DNA from 2 places in the Roseateles sp. GW835-FHT13E02 genome. Region 1 is predicted to be linked to the other one. Evidence: riboswitches for the same ligand, from Rfam matches in the RefSeq annotation. Region 1 holds a riboswitch; the other holds the start of a gene.

The links. A riboswitch is a leader RNA that binds a small molecule or an ion and turns the genes downstream of it on or off. The one in region 1 is predicted to bind glycine.
Region 2: linked by a shared signal. The riboswitch ahead of gcvT (glycine cleavage system aminomethyltransferase GcvT) and the one ahead of AC1Q6P_RS23230 (D-amino acid dehydrogenase) in region 1 are both predicted to bind glycine.

The regions. Positions count from the first base shown of each region.
Region 1 is NZ_JBXAGJ010000036.1:16,131-23,287, reverse strand. It holds gene AC1Q6P_RS23240 (hypothetical protein) at 1-547, opposite strand, end outside; gene fusA (elongation factor G) at 678-2,783, opposite strand; gene AC1Q6P_RS23230 (D-amino acid dehydrogenase) at 2,953-4,260, opposite strand; glycine riboswitch at 4,433-4,551, opposite strand; glycine riboswitch at 4,553-4,646, opposite strand; gene AC1Q6P_RS23225 (GGDEF domain-containing protein) at 4,706-6,433, opposite strand; gene AC1Q6P_RS23220 (CreA family protein) at 6,528-6,992, opposite strand; gene AC1Q6P_RS23215 (bleomycin resistance protein) at 7,093-7,157, opposite strand, start outside.
Region 2 is NZ_JBXAGJ010000011.1:44,338-51,494, forward strand. It holds gene AC1Q6P_RS12340 (amidohydrolase family protein) at 1-1,554, shown strand, start outside; gene AC1Q6P_RS12345 (antitoxin Xre-like helix-turn-helix domain-containing protein) at 1,695-2,123, shown strand; gene AC1Q6P_RS12350 (RES family NAD+ phosphorylase) at 2,136-2,864, shown strand; gene AC1Q6P_RS12355 (hypothetical protein) at 2,879-4,978, opposite strand; glycine riboswitch at 5,139-5,242, shown strand; glycine riboswitch at 5,259-5,367, shown strand; gene gcvT (glycine cleavage system aminomethyltransferase GcvT) at 5,432-6,562, shown strand; gene gcvH (glycine cleavage system protein GcvH) at 6,671-7,048, shown strand.

The DNA.
Region 1 (7,157 bases):
CGCCGCCGGTGGCCGGCGCCGTGCCACGCGAGGGTGGGCTGGCGGGCAAGACCGGCAAGGGTGCCGACTTGCCGGGCGCGGTGGCCGCCAGCTTGCCGGCTGGTGGCGCTTCTTGCGGCGGCGTCAGCACCTCGCCGAGCAGGTCCAGCAGGCGCGTGCGGGCGCGCTGCGGGTGGCGGCGGTAGTAGGTCAGCACCAGGCCGACGATGAAGCGCTCGTCATCGTCCTGCGGCACGCTGGGCGTGGCCTCCCGCTCTTGGCTGGCCGGCTCGGGCTCGCCGGCGGCGTGGCTCTGATCCATCCAGCCCAGGGGCTTGTGGAAGAGCTGCTCGAACTGGCGCGCCAGGCGCTCGCCGATCTGGCGCGAGCGACTCTTGATCTGGCTCCAGTAACTGGGCTGGATCTGCAAACGCTCGGCAAAGCGCCGCTCCAGCCCACGCAAGGTGGCGGGATCGGGGTGCTTGACGGAGACGGCGACGAATTCTTCGAACAGGAGCATCGCGTTGTCCAAGCGGATCTGGGCGACGTCCCGGGGGGCGGATGACATCCCCCTATGATAAAGCCTCGTTCATCCGGCTTGCCGGGGCGGGGTTCAGCGTCTGCCTGCTCCGCGCGGAGTGTGTCGCGGCTATTTTGACTTTTTGATAAAGAGTCGATGCCTTCGGATCGGCCAGGCTTCAGTCTTCTTCCTGTGCCTGGTAGGCCGCGATCAGCTGGCTTTGCGTGTGGGGCGGCACCGCTTCGTAATGAGAGAGCCGCACGCTGTAGCGACCCTGGCCGCTGCTCAGTGCATTGAGCCGGCTCTGGTACTGGCTCAGCTCGGCCAGCGGCGCCAGGCCGCGCACGATGCTGCGGCCAGGCAAGGGGCTCTCGGTGCCATTGACCTGGCCGCGCCGGGCGGCCAGATCGCCGGTGATGTCGCCGATCGCGGCTTCCGGCGCCTGGACTTCCAGATGCACCACGGGCTCCAGTACCAGGGGCCGGGCTTCCTGGACCGCGGCGATCAGGGCGCGCCGGCCGGCGGTGACAAAGGCCACCTCCTTGCTGTCCACCGAATGGTGCTTGCCGTCGAACACCGTCACGCGCAGGTCCACCAGCGGGTAGCCGGCCACCACGCCGGTCGCCAGGGCTGAGCGCACGCCTTTCTCCACGGCCGGCATGAACTGCCCCGGGATGGTGCCGCCCTTGACCGCGTCGATGAACTCAAAGCCCGCGCCGCGCGCCAGCGGCTCCACGCGCAGATAGACCTCGCCGAACTGGCCGGCGCCGCCGCTCTGCTTCTTGTGGCGGTAATGGCCCTCGGCCGCAGCGGAGATGGTCTCGCGGTAGGCCACGCGTGGCGGCTGGGTGTGCAGCTCGAACTTGTAGCTCTCACGCAGGCGCTCCAGCAGCAGGCGCAGGTGCAGCTCGCCCAGGCCGTAGATCACGGTCTCTTGCGTCTGGCCAGCCTGCTCCAGCCGCAGGCAGGGGTCTTCCTCGACCAGGCGGCTCAGCTGCTCCCAGAGCTTTTGCTCGTCGCCATGGCGAACCGGGCGGATGGCCAGGCCATGCACGGGCACGGGGAAGTCCAGCGGGCGCAAATGGATGTGGGCATCCTCGGGCGCGTCGTGCAGCACGGCGTCGTAGTGCAGGTCGTCGATCTTGGCGATGGCGCAGAGCTCGCCCGGCAGGGCCTGCTCCACCTCGACATGCCGGCCGCCCTGCAGCAGGAAGAGGTGGCTGACCCGGAAGGGCTTGCGCGCCGAGCCGATGAAGAGCTGGCTGTGGCGGCGCAGCGTGCCCTGGTGCACGCGCATCACGCCCATCTTGCCGAGGTAGGGGTCGGAGATGATCTTGAACACATGGGCCAGCACATGGGCGCTGGGCTCGGGCAAGGCTTGCAGGGGCAGGGCCTCGGGGCCCTCGCCGCGCAGGAACAGGGGCGGGTTGCCCTCGGCCGGGTTGGGCAGCAGGCGCTCGATCACATCAAGCAGCTCGGCCACGCCGGCGCCGCTGCGCGCCGAGGTGAAGCAGATCGGGATCAGATGCCCCTCACGCAAGGCCTGCTCCAGCGGCGCGTGAAGCTCGCGCGGGTCGACATCGCCTTCGCTGAGATAACGGTCCACAAACGCGGCATCCACCTCCACCACCTGCTCGACCAGGGCCTGGTGCGCCTGGCCCACCGAGGAAAAATCGGCCTGGCCGATGATGTTGTAGAAACAGTCCAGCACGCGCCGCCCGCCTTCGGCCGGCAGGTTCAGCGGCAGGCATTCACGCCCGAACACCGTGCGGATCTGCGCCAGCAGGCCTGGCAGGTCGAGCTCGGCCAGATCGATCTTGTTGATCACGATCAGCCGGCACAGCCCGCGCTGGGCGGCGGGTTCCATCATCTTGCTGGCCATGGGCTCCAGCCCGCTTTGCGCGTTGAGCACCAGCACGGCCGTGTCCACGGCCTCCAGCGCCGGCAGGGACTGGCCGATGAAATCGGCCGCCCCGGGGGTGTCGATGGCGTGGATGCGCACGCCGCCATGCTCCAGGTGCACCACGCTGCTGTGCAGGGAATGCTGGAGGCGGCGCTCCAGCGGATCGAAATCGCTGACGGTGTTACCGCGCTCCACCGTGCCGGCCTGGGTGATGGCGCCGGCCTGCAGCAGCAAGGCCTCCAGCAAGCTGGTCTTGCCGGCCGCCGCGGGGCCGACCAGGGCCAGGCTGCGCAAGGCCGCGACCGCTGGCGAAAGGAGCGACTGGGGCGCGCCGGTGGAGGATGGGGCGCGGCTGGCGTCGCCGTTCGGGCTCGGGCTCATGGCAGTCTCCTTGGCTCTCCGGCGCCCCGGCTTTCGTGGGGCGCGGTGATGGATGCATGCACGGTGCCGGGCTCTGACGCAAGGGACGGGTCCGCTCGGCTCTGGCCTCAGGGTAGAGGAAGGCCGGCCGGCTTACAAGGCCCGCGCCGGCGGGTCTGGGCCGATTCACTCAAGTGGCCGCCTGCGCCCGGCCGGCCCAGGCGCCGAGCTCGGGCCCGCAGAAGGCGTAATCCAGCTCGGGCCGGCGGCCGCAGATCAGGTCCGCCAGGGCCGCGGCCGAGCCGCAGCTGTGCGTCCAGCCCAGGGTGCCGTGCCCGGTATTGAGGAAGAGGCGGCCAACGCGGCTGGCGCCGATGTAAGGCAGGTTGGAGGGCGTGGCCGGGCGCAGGCCGGTCCAGTACTGGGCGCCGCTGGGCTGGCCCTCAGGCGCCACCATCTGCGGGAACAGCTCGCGCGTGCGCCGCAGCAAGGCCTCGCAGCGGCGCAGATTGAGCGTGCTGTCATAGCCATTGAGCTCGGCCGTGCCGGCCACGCGCAGGCGATCACCCAGGCGCGAGAACACCAGCTTGTACTCGTCGTCGGTCAGCGAGACCTGGTAGCTGTGCGCGGGCGAGATCACCGGCAGCGTCATCGAGTAGCCCTTGGCCGGGTAGATGTTGAGCGACACGCCCAGCTCGCGCGCCAGGCCGCGGCTGAAGGAGCCCAGGCACAGCACAAAGCGGTCGGCGGCCAGCCGCTCGATTTCACCGTTCGCATCGGCCACGATCACCCGCGCCAGATCCTGGCCCTCGCGCTCGCAGCCCAGCACCCGGGTTTGGTAGCGGAACTCCACCCCGGCCTGCGCGGCCAGGGCGGCCAGCGCCTGGGTGAAGCGATGGGCGTCACCCGATTCGTCGCTGGGCGTCATGCTGCCGCCGACGATCTGCGCGCGGCATTGCGCCAGCGCCGGCTCGATGGCCACGCATTCCTCGGGCGTTTTCATGTCCAGCTCGCAGCCCTGCTCGCGCATGATGCGAGCCGGCTCCTGCGCCGCGGCGTATTCCTGCTCACTGGTGTAGAAGTGCAGGATGCCTTGCTGGCGCTGGTCGTAGGCGATGCCGGTGGCGGCGCGCAGGCGCTGCAGCTGCTCGCGGCTGTAGAGGCCGAGGTTGACGATGTTGCGGATGTTGTGGGCGGTGCGGCCCGGCGTGCATTCGCGCAGGAACTGCAGGCCCCAGCGCCACTGGGCCGGGTCGGCGCGCAGGCGGAAGAGCAGGGGTGCGTCCTCCTTCATCAACCATTTCAAGACCTTGAGCGGCGCGCCCGGGTTGGCCCAGGGCTCGGCATGCGAGACGGAAATCTGGCCGCCGTTGGCATAGCTGGTTTCCAGGCCGGCCGCGGGTTGGCGGTCGATCACGGTGACTTCAAAACCCGATTGGCGCAGATACCAGGCGGTGGTGACGCCGGTGACTCCGGCGCCCAGGACGATTGCGTGCATGTGTGCACTCCTGAAACAAGACAAACAGACCGTTGCGTGAGACGCGCAGGCGTACGCCCAGGCCCAGCTCGGGCTGTGTTTCGTTCCAGGCAGGTGAGGCACCCCAGGGTGGGGCGCGAGCCGGGCAGAGCACAGATCGGGCAGTGGCAGCAAGAGCGTGCGCTTGACGCGCGCCGCTCCCGCTGTCCCTGTTACCTGAGAGATTCAGCCGCGCCCCGGGGGCATGGCCTTGCTCCTTCGGTGGCGGCTTGCGCATCGTCTGCGCGGGCCGCTCTCTCCAGCATTCGGCTTGTTGACGGATCCAGTACGGGGCCTGAGCGAGTATGGGAGCTTGCGCCTTCGGCGGCAGGGTCCAAAGCGGGCCTGCACTCTCCTGAATCCGGTGTGCAGTGTAGACGGGCTTGCCTGTGTGCGAAGTCAGGGCAAATGCGGGGCAGCCCTGGGATCAGCGAGAGTCGGCCAGGAGTCCGGTCGGACGGACACAGTTTCGGCCCTCGCCCTTGGCTTGGTAGAGGCGCTCATCGGCCAGGGCGCACAAGGCTTCGGGCGTGTGGGCTTCGGCGTTGCCGGCCAGGCCCATGCTGACGGTGATGCCATGCAGATCGGGGTGCAGGCTGCGCCAGTCAAAGCGCTCGATCTGCTGGCGCAGCTTGTCGCACAGCTGGCTGGCCAGGGGCAGGGGGGCCTCCACCAGGATCAGGGTGAACTCCTCGCCGCCATAACGCGCCACCACATCGGCGCGCCGGCAGTGGTCACGCAGCAGGCGAGCAAGCTGGCGCAGCACGGCATCGCCCACCGCATGGCCGAAGCGATCGTTGACGGCCTTGAAGTGATCGAGGTCCAGCATGGCCAGGCTGAGCGGGTGGCGAAAGCGCGCCGCGCGCTCGCACTCCTGTTCAAGCAGCAGGTCCAGCCAGCGGCGATTGGCCAGGCCGGTCAGGGCGTCCTCATGGCTGAGCTGGCGCAGCAAGTCGGCTTGCGCCGCGAGCTGCGTCAGCAAGGCCTGCTTTTCCTGATCCGTCTGTCGGGCTGCCTGCAATTCCTGGCTCAGGGCCTGGACCTGCTGGCGCACGAACAGGCCGCGCAGGCGCTGCTGCGAGTGCTCGCCCAGCAGGCGTTGTTCGCAGGCATGGTGGGCCTTGTAGTGCTGCAGGGCCAGGGCGTGATCGGCTCGCCGCTCGGCCAGCTCGGACAGGGCCCGATGAGCCTGGCTTGCCAGGGCGGTGAGCCGGCCTTTCGTGGCATGAGCCAGTGCGCGTTCCAGGGCGCCCTGGGCTTGCGGCAGATCGTTCCGGGCTTGCCACACGTCGGCCAGGCCCAACTCGATGCTGCACAGCGATGGGCTGTCGCCCACGCTCAGGGCCAGCGGCCGGGCTTCTTCGAAGGCGGCCAGGGCCGCGTCCACTGCCCCTCGCGCCAGGCAGGACTGGCCCAGGCCCAGCAGTGCCTGGCCGAGATCGTTGACATTGCCGGTGCGCCGCGACAGGTTCAGCGCTTCGTCCAGAAGAAGGCAAGCCTCTGCATGCTGGCCGAGTTTGCTCAGCAGTGTGCCCAGGTCCAGCGCGCTGGTCGCCTGGCGCGCCAGGTCCTGGGTCTGGCGCGCGCAGCGCAGGCTGCGCTGCAGATGCTCCGCGGCCAAGTCCATCTCACCAATGCCTTGCAGCACCTGGCCCAGCTGACCCAGGGCATAGGCCTGGTCGACGATGGATCCGTTGTGCTCGGCCAGTGCGAGGCTGAGCTGAAGCAACTCGAGGGCCTCCGGGAATTGGCCCTGCGTGAGGCGGGTCACCGCCATATTGTTCAGGGCGCGAGATTCGGCATGACTGGCCTGGTGGAGGCGGGCGAGTTCCAGGGCTCGCTGGTCCAAATGCAGGGCCTTTTCGTAGTCGCCTTGGCGGGCCTGTATCAGGGCCTGCAAGTTCAAGGCATCCAGATGGCCATCGATCTCGCCCAGCGCCTCCAGCAGGCTGTGGGCCCGATCCAGCCGGGCTTGCAGCGGCGCCACCGGCTGGCCCAGGATGAACTCGCACAGGCTCCAGCGCAGCAAGGCATAGGCCAGGCCGCGCGGATGGTCGACGGCCAGGGCCTGCTCATGGGCCTGCTGCGCCAGACACAAGGCCCGCGGCGTGTCCGACATGCGCAGCGCGTAGGCTTCGGCATTCAGCGCGTCCACCTGCTCCGGCGTGAGCCGGGGGCGGCAGGGAGGCTGTGCTCGGGCTTTCATCGGCCGGCGTTCAAGGTCTCGGGCTTGCCGCCTGGCACTGCGCTCACTTGAGCGGAATCGGCGTGGCGCGATCCACCGGCACGGCGGTCACGCTGTTCTGCGGCGAGCCGTCGACCAGGCGGTCCGAATAGGTCAGGTAGACCAGGGTGTTGCGCCGGCTGTCGACCATGCGCACGATGCGCAGTTTCTTGAACACCAGGGACATGCGCTCGTTGAACACCTCTTCCTGCCGTGCCAGGGGCTTGGCGAAACCGATCGGCCCGGTCTGACGGCAGGCGATGGAGGCCTCGGCCTTGTCTTCGGCCAAGCCCAGGCCGCCCTTGATGCCGCCGGTCTTGGCGCGCGAGACGTAGCAGGTCACGCCCGAGACCTTGGGGTCTTCGTAGGCCTCCACCACCACCTTGTGATCGGGGCCGATCAGCTTGAACGCAGTGTCGACCTCGCCCACGGCCTCGCCGCTCGCCCGGGCCGGCAGGCCCAAGAAAAGAGCTGCGATTCCCAGCCCCATCAGGCCGGCACGGCGCCAGAACGAGGAGATCTTCGAGGCGAGCAGGGTGTGCGTCTTGGGCATGGTGGCGGCGTGTGCGGTGGCGTCGAGTGGTGGGGCGTTAGTGCTCGCCAGGGCTCGGGCGTTCGCGTGAGCCCAGGACTTGGCAAAAGCGCAGCAGATAGC
Region 2 (7,157 bases), on a different contig from region 1:
GTGGGCCCCAAGATGGACGCGCTGCCGGTGCGCCAGTTCGACGTGGTCGCCGGCGAAAACATGCAGTGGAGCGGCGACAGCCAGCAGCTCTGGTTCAGCCATGGCGACGAGCTCTTCAGCGCCCGCCTGGCCGAGGCCTTCCCGCCCGCGGCCGTGGATGCGGACGGCAAACCGGTGGCCAGCACCTTCAAGCCCGAGACGGTGCAGCAAGCCGGCCGCAAGATCGGCTTCAGCCAGGTCAGCGACAAGCCCGCCGGCCGCATCGCCATCAGCGGTGCCCGCATCGCCACCATGAAGGGCGATGAGGTGATCGAGGACGGCGTGATCGTGGTGCAGGGCAACCGCATCGCCGCCATCGGCCGCGCCGATCAGGTGCAGATCCCGGCCGATGCGAAACGCCTGGACGCACGCGGCAAGACCATCATCCCCGGCCTGATCGATGCCCACTGGCACGGCGGCATGGGTGAGAGCGAAATCATCCCGCAGCAAAGCTGGATCAACTACGCCTCTCTGGCCTTTGGCCTGACCACCATCCACGACCCGTCCAACCGCAACGGCGACATCTTCACGCAAGCCGAGATGCAGCGCGCCGGCCTGGTGACCGGCCCGCGCATCTACTCGACCGGCTCCATCCTCTACGGCGCCAAGGGCAGCATCAATGCCCCTGTCAACAACCTGGACGATGCGCTGGTTCATCTCAAGCGCCAGAAGGCCGCGGGCGCCATCAGCGTCAAGAGCTACCAGCAGCCACGCCGCGAGCAACGCCAGCAGGTGATCGAGGCCGCGCGCCAGACCGGCATGATGGTGGTGCCCGAGGGCGGCTCGCTGTTCCAGCTGAACATGAGCATGATCGTCGACGGCCACACCGGCATCGAACACGCCCTGCCGGTGGCCGAGGTCTATGACGACGTCAAGCAGCTCTGGACGCAGACGCAAGTCGGCTACACGCCCACGCTCAACGTGGCCTACGGCGGCCTGGACGGCGAACATTACTGGTACGCCCGCACGGAGGTCTGGAAACACCCGCTGCTGAGCAAGTATGTGCCGCGCGCCGTGCTGGAGTCACGCAGCGTGCGCCGTGAGACCGCGCCCGAGGAAGACTTCAACGTCATCCGCGTCGCCCGCACCGCCACCGAGCTGCAGCGCGGCGGCGTCAAGGCCAATATCGGCGCCCACGGTCAGCGCGAAGGCCTGGGTGCCCATTGGGAGATGTGGATGTTCGGCCTGGGCGGCATGACGCCGCTGGAAGCCATCCGCACCGCCACCGCCAACCCGGCGCATTACCTGGGCCTGGACAAGGACCTGGGCTCGCTCGAGGTGGGCAAGCTGGCGGATCTGCTCATCATCGACGGCGATGTGCTCAAGGACATCCGTCAGAGCGACCGCATCAGCCATGTGATGCAGAACGGCCGGGTCTTCGAGGTCGGCAGCATGAACGAGGTGCTGCCGCGCCAGAAGGCCCGCAAGCCCTTCTTCTTCGACGGCGCCGACGGCCGCAGCATGCCGGTCGAGGCACACAGCCATGGCCACGGTCACGGCGGCGAGGAGGACTGAAGCCCAGAGGGCGGCGAGAGGGGGAATTCAGCTCCGTACTGAATTCTTGTTTTCATTCGCCAAAGAACTTACACTGAACTCCTCAGCGGCGCCTCTCCTGCCTGCCCAGGCCGGCGCCGCCCACCTGCCAGGAGTTCGCCATGGCCGCCCTTCCTTCGGACTTCCACAGCCAGCCGCAGCCGGGCCTGCCCGATCTGCACACCCCGGCCGCCGCCGGCGCGGCGCTGCGCACGTTTTTCCGCATGGCCCAGGCCTGGGGCCTGAGCAATGAAGAACAGCAGCGCCTGCTCGGCTGCGGCCGCACCACTTTTTACGACTGGAAAGCCGGCCGCATCAAGGCCGGCCTGGACGGCGCCACGCTGGAGCGCCTGTCCCATCTGTTCAGCATCTACGCCAGCCTGCAAATCCTGCTGCCCATCCCGGAGCGGGCCGATGCCTGGATCAAGAAGGCCAACAGCGCGCCCCTGTTCGGCGGCGGCAGCGCCCTTTCGCGCATGCTGGGCGGCCAGATCGCCGATCTCTTTGTCGTGCGCCAGTACCTGGATGCACAGCGCGGCGGCTGGGCCTGAAAGACCTGGCGTTTGAGCTCCTCCACCCTGCCCCCTGCTGCCCCGATCGCCCTGCCCTGCATCCCCGTGCACTGGCCGGACTCCTGCCGCCTGCTGCCCAGCCGCTACCCACCCGTGCTGCTGTTCGATGCGGTGGCCGAGCCGGCCGATCTGGCCGTGGTCTTCGCCATCGAGGCGCTGGGTAACCCGCGCCTGCGCGATCAGCTCGGCGAGCTGAGCCTGGTGCCGCCCGAACAGCGCCTCTGCGGCCCCGGCAGCAGCCCCATCATGGCAGCCTTCACCCACCTGAACCCCGAGGGCAGCCGTTTTTCCGACGGCAGCTACGGCGTCTACTACGCCGCGGCCACGCTGGAAACCGCCGTGGCCGAGGTCAGCCACCACCGCGCGCTCTTTCTCGCCCGCACGGCCGAGCCGGCCATCGATGTGGACTTGCGCTGCTACCGCGTCACGGTGCAGGCTGATTTGCATGAGTTGCGCGCAGAGCACCAAGACCCTCGCGCGCTGGCGCTGCTGGATGCGAACTCCTACGCCGCCTCCCGGCCCTTCGCCCGGCGCCTGCGCGAGCAAGGCAGCGCGGGCCTGATCTACGACAGCGTGCGCCAGCCCGGCGGCCAGTGCGTGGCCCTGTTCACCCCGCGCGCCGCCTTGCCACCGGCCCGACAGGCCGAGCATGTGACCCTGCGCTGGAACGGCCAGCGCATGGCCGACTGGTACCTGAAGTCAGGCCACCACGTGATCTGATTGCTCAGCAGCGCTCAGCGCCAGACGCCTTCGCGGTTTTCTTTCTGCGTGGCGTAGTAGGTGTAGAGCACCGCGTCGGTCACGTTTTCAGTCTGAAGCAGGCCGGAGGCCGACATCTTGTGCGACCAGGTGCGATCCGCCCCGTAGTGGCCGACCCAGGGGATCTGTCGCACCAGCTCGCTGCGGATGGGGGTCAGGTGTTGCGGGTTGCGGTAATAGCCCTCGGGCGCATCGACCCAGACCTTGTTCTTCATGCTGTAGAACACCGATTTGAAGGGCCCTCCCTCGACGCTGATGCGCGCCGAAAAGCCCACGCAATCGACCCCGTCCAGCAAGGGGTAGATGGTGTCCACATAGTGCTCGGAGATCTCGTCGTCATCGTCCACGAAGTTCAGGTACTCGCCCTGGGCGATGTCGATCATGGCCTGTAGCTTGGGGCCGTACTCGCGGCTGCGGTTGTCCTCGAGCACCAGCAGCTCCACATCGGGATAGCGAGCCACCTGGGGTTCCAGGATGGCCAGCATGCGCTTGCGCAGCTCGCGCCGTGCCGGCAGGCTGGGCACGAGGATGGACCATTTGAACTTCTTGGTCGCGCCGGCCTGCGCCGACGGGCCGGCCGGCAACAGGCGATGGGCCGCGTCCACGGCATCGTCGGGCAGGCGCAAGCGGCTCTGGCGCGCCCGCGCCGTGGTGCGCTCGCGCAGCGAGCTCTCGATCTTGCGCATCACCACCCGCGTGCCCAGGGCCGAATCGGCTTCGCAGGGCCGCGCCTGGGCATCGAAATAGGCATGGGCCAGCAGCTCGAAGCGCTGCTCGAACCAGCCCAGCGCCCAGAAATCCTCGCCGCACGCCTGCCAGAAGCTGCTGAAGAGATCGGGCGCGGCCAGCCAGCCCGCAGCAGCTGCAGGCTCAGGTGGCAAGGCACCGGCCAGGTCCAGCTGCAGCTCGCCGCCGGTTTGCAGCAGGCGCAAAGCCTGGTTCAGCACCGCCTTCAGGCCCGCGGCCTCATGCTGCAGACCGCTGACATCGAGCAGTTCCAGGCTTTCGCCGTGCAGCTCGATCGGGCCATGGGCGGCCGACAGATCGCGCAGCGGCAGGTCCAGCGGGCGGCTCAGGTCGAGCAGCAGATCGGGCTCTTGCTCGGCATCGCGGCTGATGTTGAGCCAGCCGGCTTTGTAATCCGCGCCAGCGCCCATATGCAGGCGCTGCGGCCGCCAGGGCTCTTGCGGCAGGGCCGGCAGGCGCTCGACGGCATGGTTGGCCGCAAAGGCGAGCATCTCGGCATAGGCCACGGCCGGGTCGGCCTGCTCAAAGCGCTCCAGCGCCAGGCGGGCGAAATCAAAGAACGCCGGCGTGCCGAAATCCTCGCTGAAGAACTGCTCCAGCTGCCCGCCCTCCAGCCACAGGACCGAGTCCTCGAAGGCCGGATGCACCTCGGTGCCCGGCACGCGCTCGGAGATGACGGGCGTACCCAGGGACAGACAGATCGCCGCCCGGGTCTGCTCGAAGCGGCTGCTCTCGTAGAAATGCACATTGAGCACGGCCTTGGCCTGGCGGATGAACTCATCGCGCTCGGGGCCGTAAAGCGGGCCATCGAACAAGGCCACGCTCAAGCCCAGGGCCTCGATGCAATCCAGCCAGGCGCGGCGGCGCTCGTTCATGCTGCCGATGAACAGCAGATCGATGGGCCGCTGCTCCAGCGGGATGGATTCCGCCGGCTTCAGGTACGGTGCATGCAGCAGGGGGAACACCGGCACCTGATCCGGCCGGGCGCGGTAGGCGCTGCAGTTGGCGGCGTCGTAGTCCACCACCGGCCAGTTCGCCAGCAGCTGCAAATACTCGGGCGAGACCTGGGCGCCGCCCTCGCCCAGCTGCTCCAGGTTCACAAACACGCAGACATGGCGATCGAGCAAGGCCGGCTCAAAACCGAGATGGGCGCCAAAGATGAAATTGATCGCACCGTGGCGCAGCCGGTTCTTCGCCATGCTGACCTCGGCCCCGAGGCGGCGGAACTGGTAGCGGAAGTAGCGCGCCTGATCGAGCAAGCCCAGGGAGTGCACATAGGCCCCGGGCTGCTGGATGCAGAGATGAATTTCGGGCGTGGTGTGGCTCATGGGCGCGGTGTTGCCTGCAAGGCGTGATTCATGCTGCGGCCAGCATAGGCAGAAGCAGCGCCCGCCATGGCGTGATGAACGTGAGGAAGCCGGCGCATTTGTGGATTTGCGAAGAGGCCTCGCCACGGAGCCACTTTTTGCGCAAAAACCAGGGCTACAATCGCCGCCGTCAGGAGAGAGCTTCCTCGCGGAAGCCGCCGAAGGCGCAGTGGCACTGGTGATCCCACGCTGCGAACGCTCAGGCAAAAGGACTGATAAAACGCCCGTTCACAAAACGTCGGGCGTCCTCACTGGAGAGAGACGGGTTTCGAGCCCGTCCACCGAAGGGGCAAGCTGTTGGCAATACGCCGGTGGCCAATCTCTCAGGTAAAGCGGACAGCGAGGGCATTCCCCCCACTCCTTGAGCCGGTCTCAGGGGCGTGGGCCAGATGATTGCCCTCGAAAGCTGCTCCCATGTCCGCTGCTGACTCCTCCGCTCCCCTGCTCAAGACCCCCCTGCACGCCCTGCACATCGAACTCGGCGCCAAGATGGTGCCCTTCGGCGGCTACGACATGCCCGTGCAGTACCCGACCGGCGTGATGGCCGAGCACAAGCACACCCGCGCGGCCGCCGGCCTGTTCGACGTGTCCCATATGGGTCAGGTCCGCCTGATCGGCGACGGCGCTGCTGCCGCGCTGGAAACCATCGTGCCGGTCGATGTCATCGACCTGGGCCTGTTCAAGCAGCGCTATGCCTTGTTCACCAATGAACAAGGTGGCATCCTGGACGACCTGATGATCGCCCGCCGCCCGGACGACCTCTTCGTCGTGGTGAACGCCGGCTGCAAGGTGCAGGACATCGCCCACATGCAGGCCAAGATCGGCGACAAGTGCCAGGTCTTGCCCCTGCCCGAGCAAGCCCTGCTGGCCCTGCAAGGCCCGCAAGCCGTGACCGCCCTGTCGCGCCTGAACCCTGAAGTCGCCAAGCTGACCTTCATGACCGGCGGCTTCTTCAATCTGGACGGCATTGAGACCTTCCTGACCCGCTCGGGCTATACCGGCGAAGACGGCTTCGAAATCTCGGTCCATCAAGACAAGGCGGTCGAGCTGGCCCGCAAGCTGCTGGCCCAGCCGGAGGTCAAGCCCATCGGCCTGGGCGCGCGCGATTCGCTGCGCCTGGAAGCGGGCCTGTGCCTCTACGGCCATGACATCGACACCGGCACCACCCCGGTGGAAGCCTCGCTGACCTGGGCCATCCAGAAGGTGCGCCGCGCCGGTGGCGCCCGCGCCGGCGGTTACCCCGGCGCGGCCGTGGTGGACGAGCAGCTGGCCAAGGGCGCCACACGCAAGCGCGTCGGCCTGGTCAGCAGCGAACGCATGCCGGTGCGCGAAGGCGCCAAGCTGGTCAACGCCGAGGGCGTGGAAATCGGCGTGGTCACCAGTGGCACCCTGGGCCCCACGGTGGGCAAGCCGGTGGCCCTGGCTTACCTGGCCAAGGAATTTGCGGCCCTGGGCACCGAGGTCTTCGCCATCGTCCGCGACAAGCGCACACCGATGACGGTGGCCAGCACCCCGTTCACGCCCAACGGCTACTACCGCGGCTGAACGGACGAGAGCCGGCTCGGCTCACGTCGCGCTTGCCCGGCACCGATCGGGCACCCTACATTTCATTTTCTTTCTCCTTTCCACCTTCCGAAAGCAACGGAGCACCGCATGAGCAACATCAAGTACACGCCTGACCACGAGTGGGTCCAGATCGAAGCCGACGGCATCGTCACCGTGGGCATCACCGTGCACGCACAAGACGCCCTGGGCGATGTGGTGTTCGTGGACCTGCCGGCCGTGGGCAGCAGCTTCGAAGCCAAGGAAGTGGCGGGCGTGGTGGAGTCGGTCAAGGCCGCCGCCGACGTCTACATGCCGGTCGCCGGCGAGATCACCGAAGTCAACGAAACCCTGCGCGACGACCCGTCGCTCGCCAACAGCGACCCGCTGAAGACCGGCTGGTTCTTCAAGGTCAAGTTGAGCAATCCGGCCGAGCTGGACGGCCTGATGGACAGCACCGCCTACGACGAGCTGGTCAAGAACAGCTGATCAAACCGGCCGCGGCGGCTCCATGAGTGAGGCCGCGGCACCCCCTGCCACAGAGCGCAGTCCTTGCGCCTTGCTGTGGCAGGCTCTCCCGAACACAAACAGCCTGAGG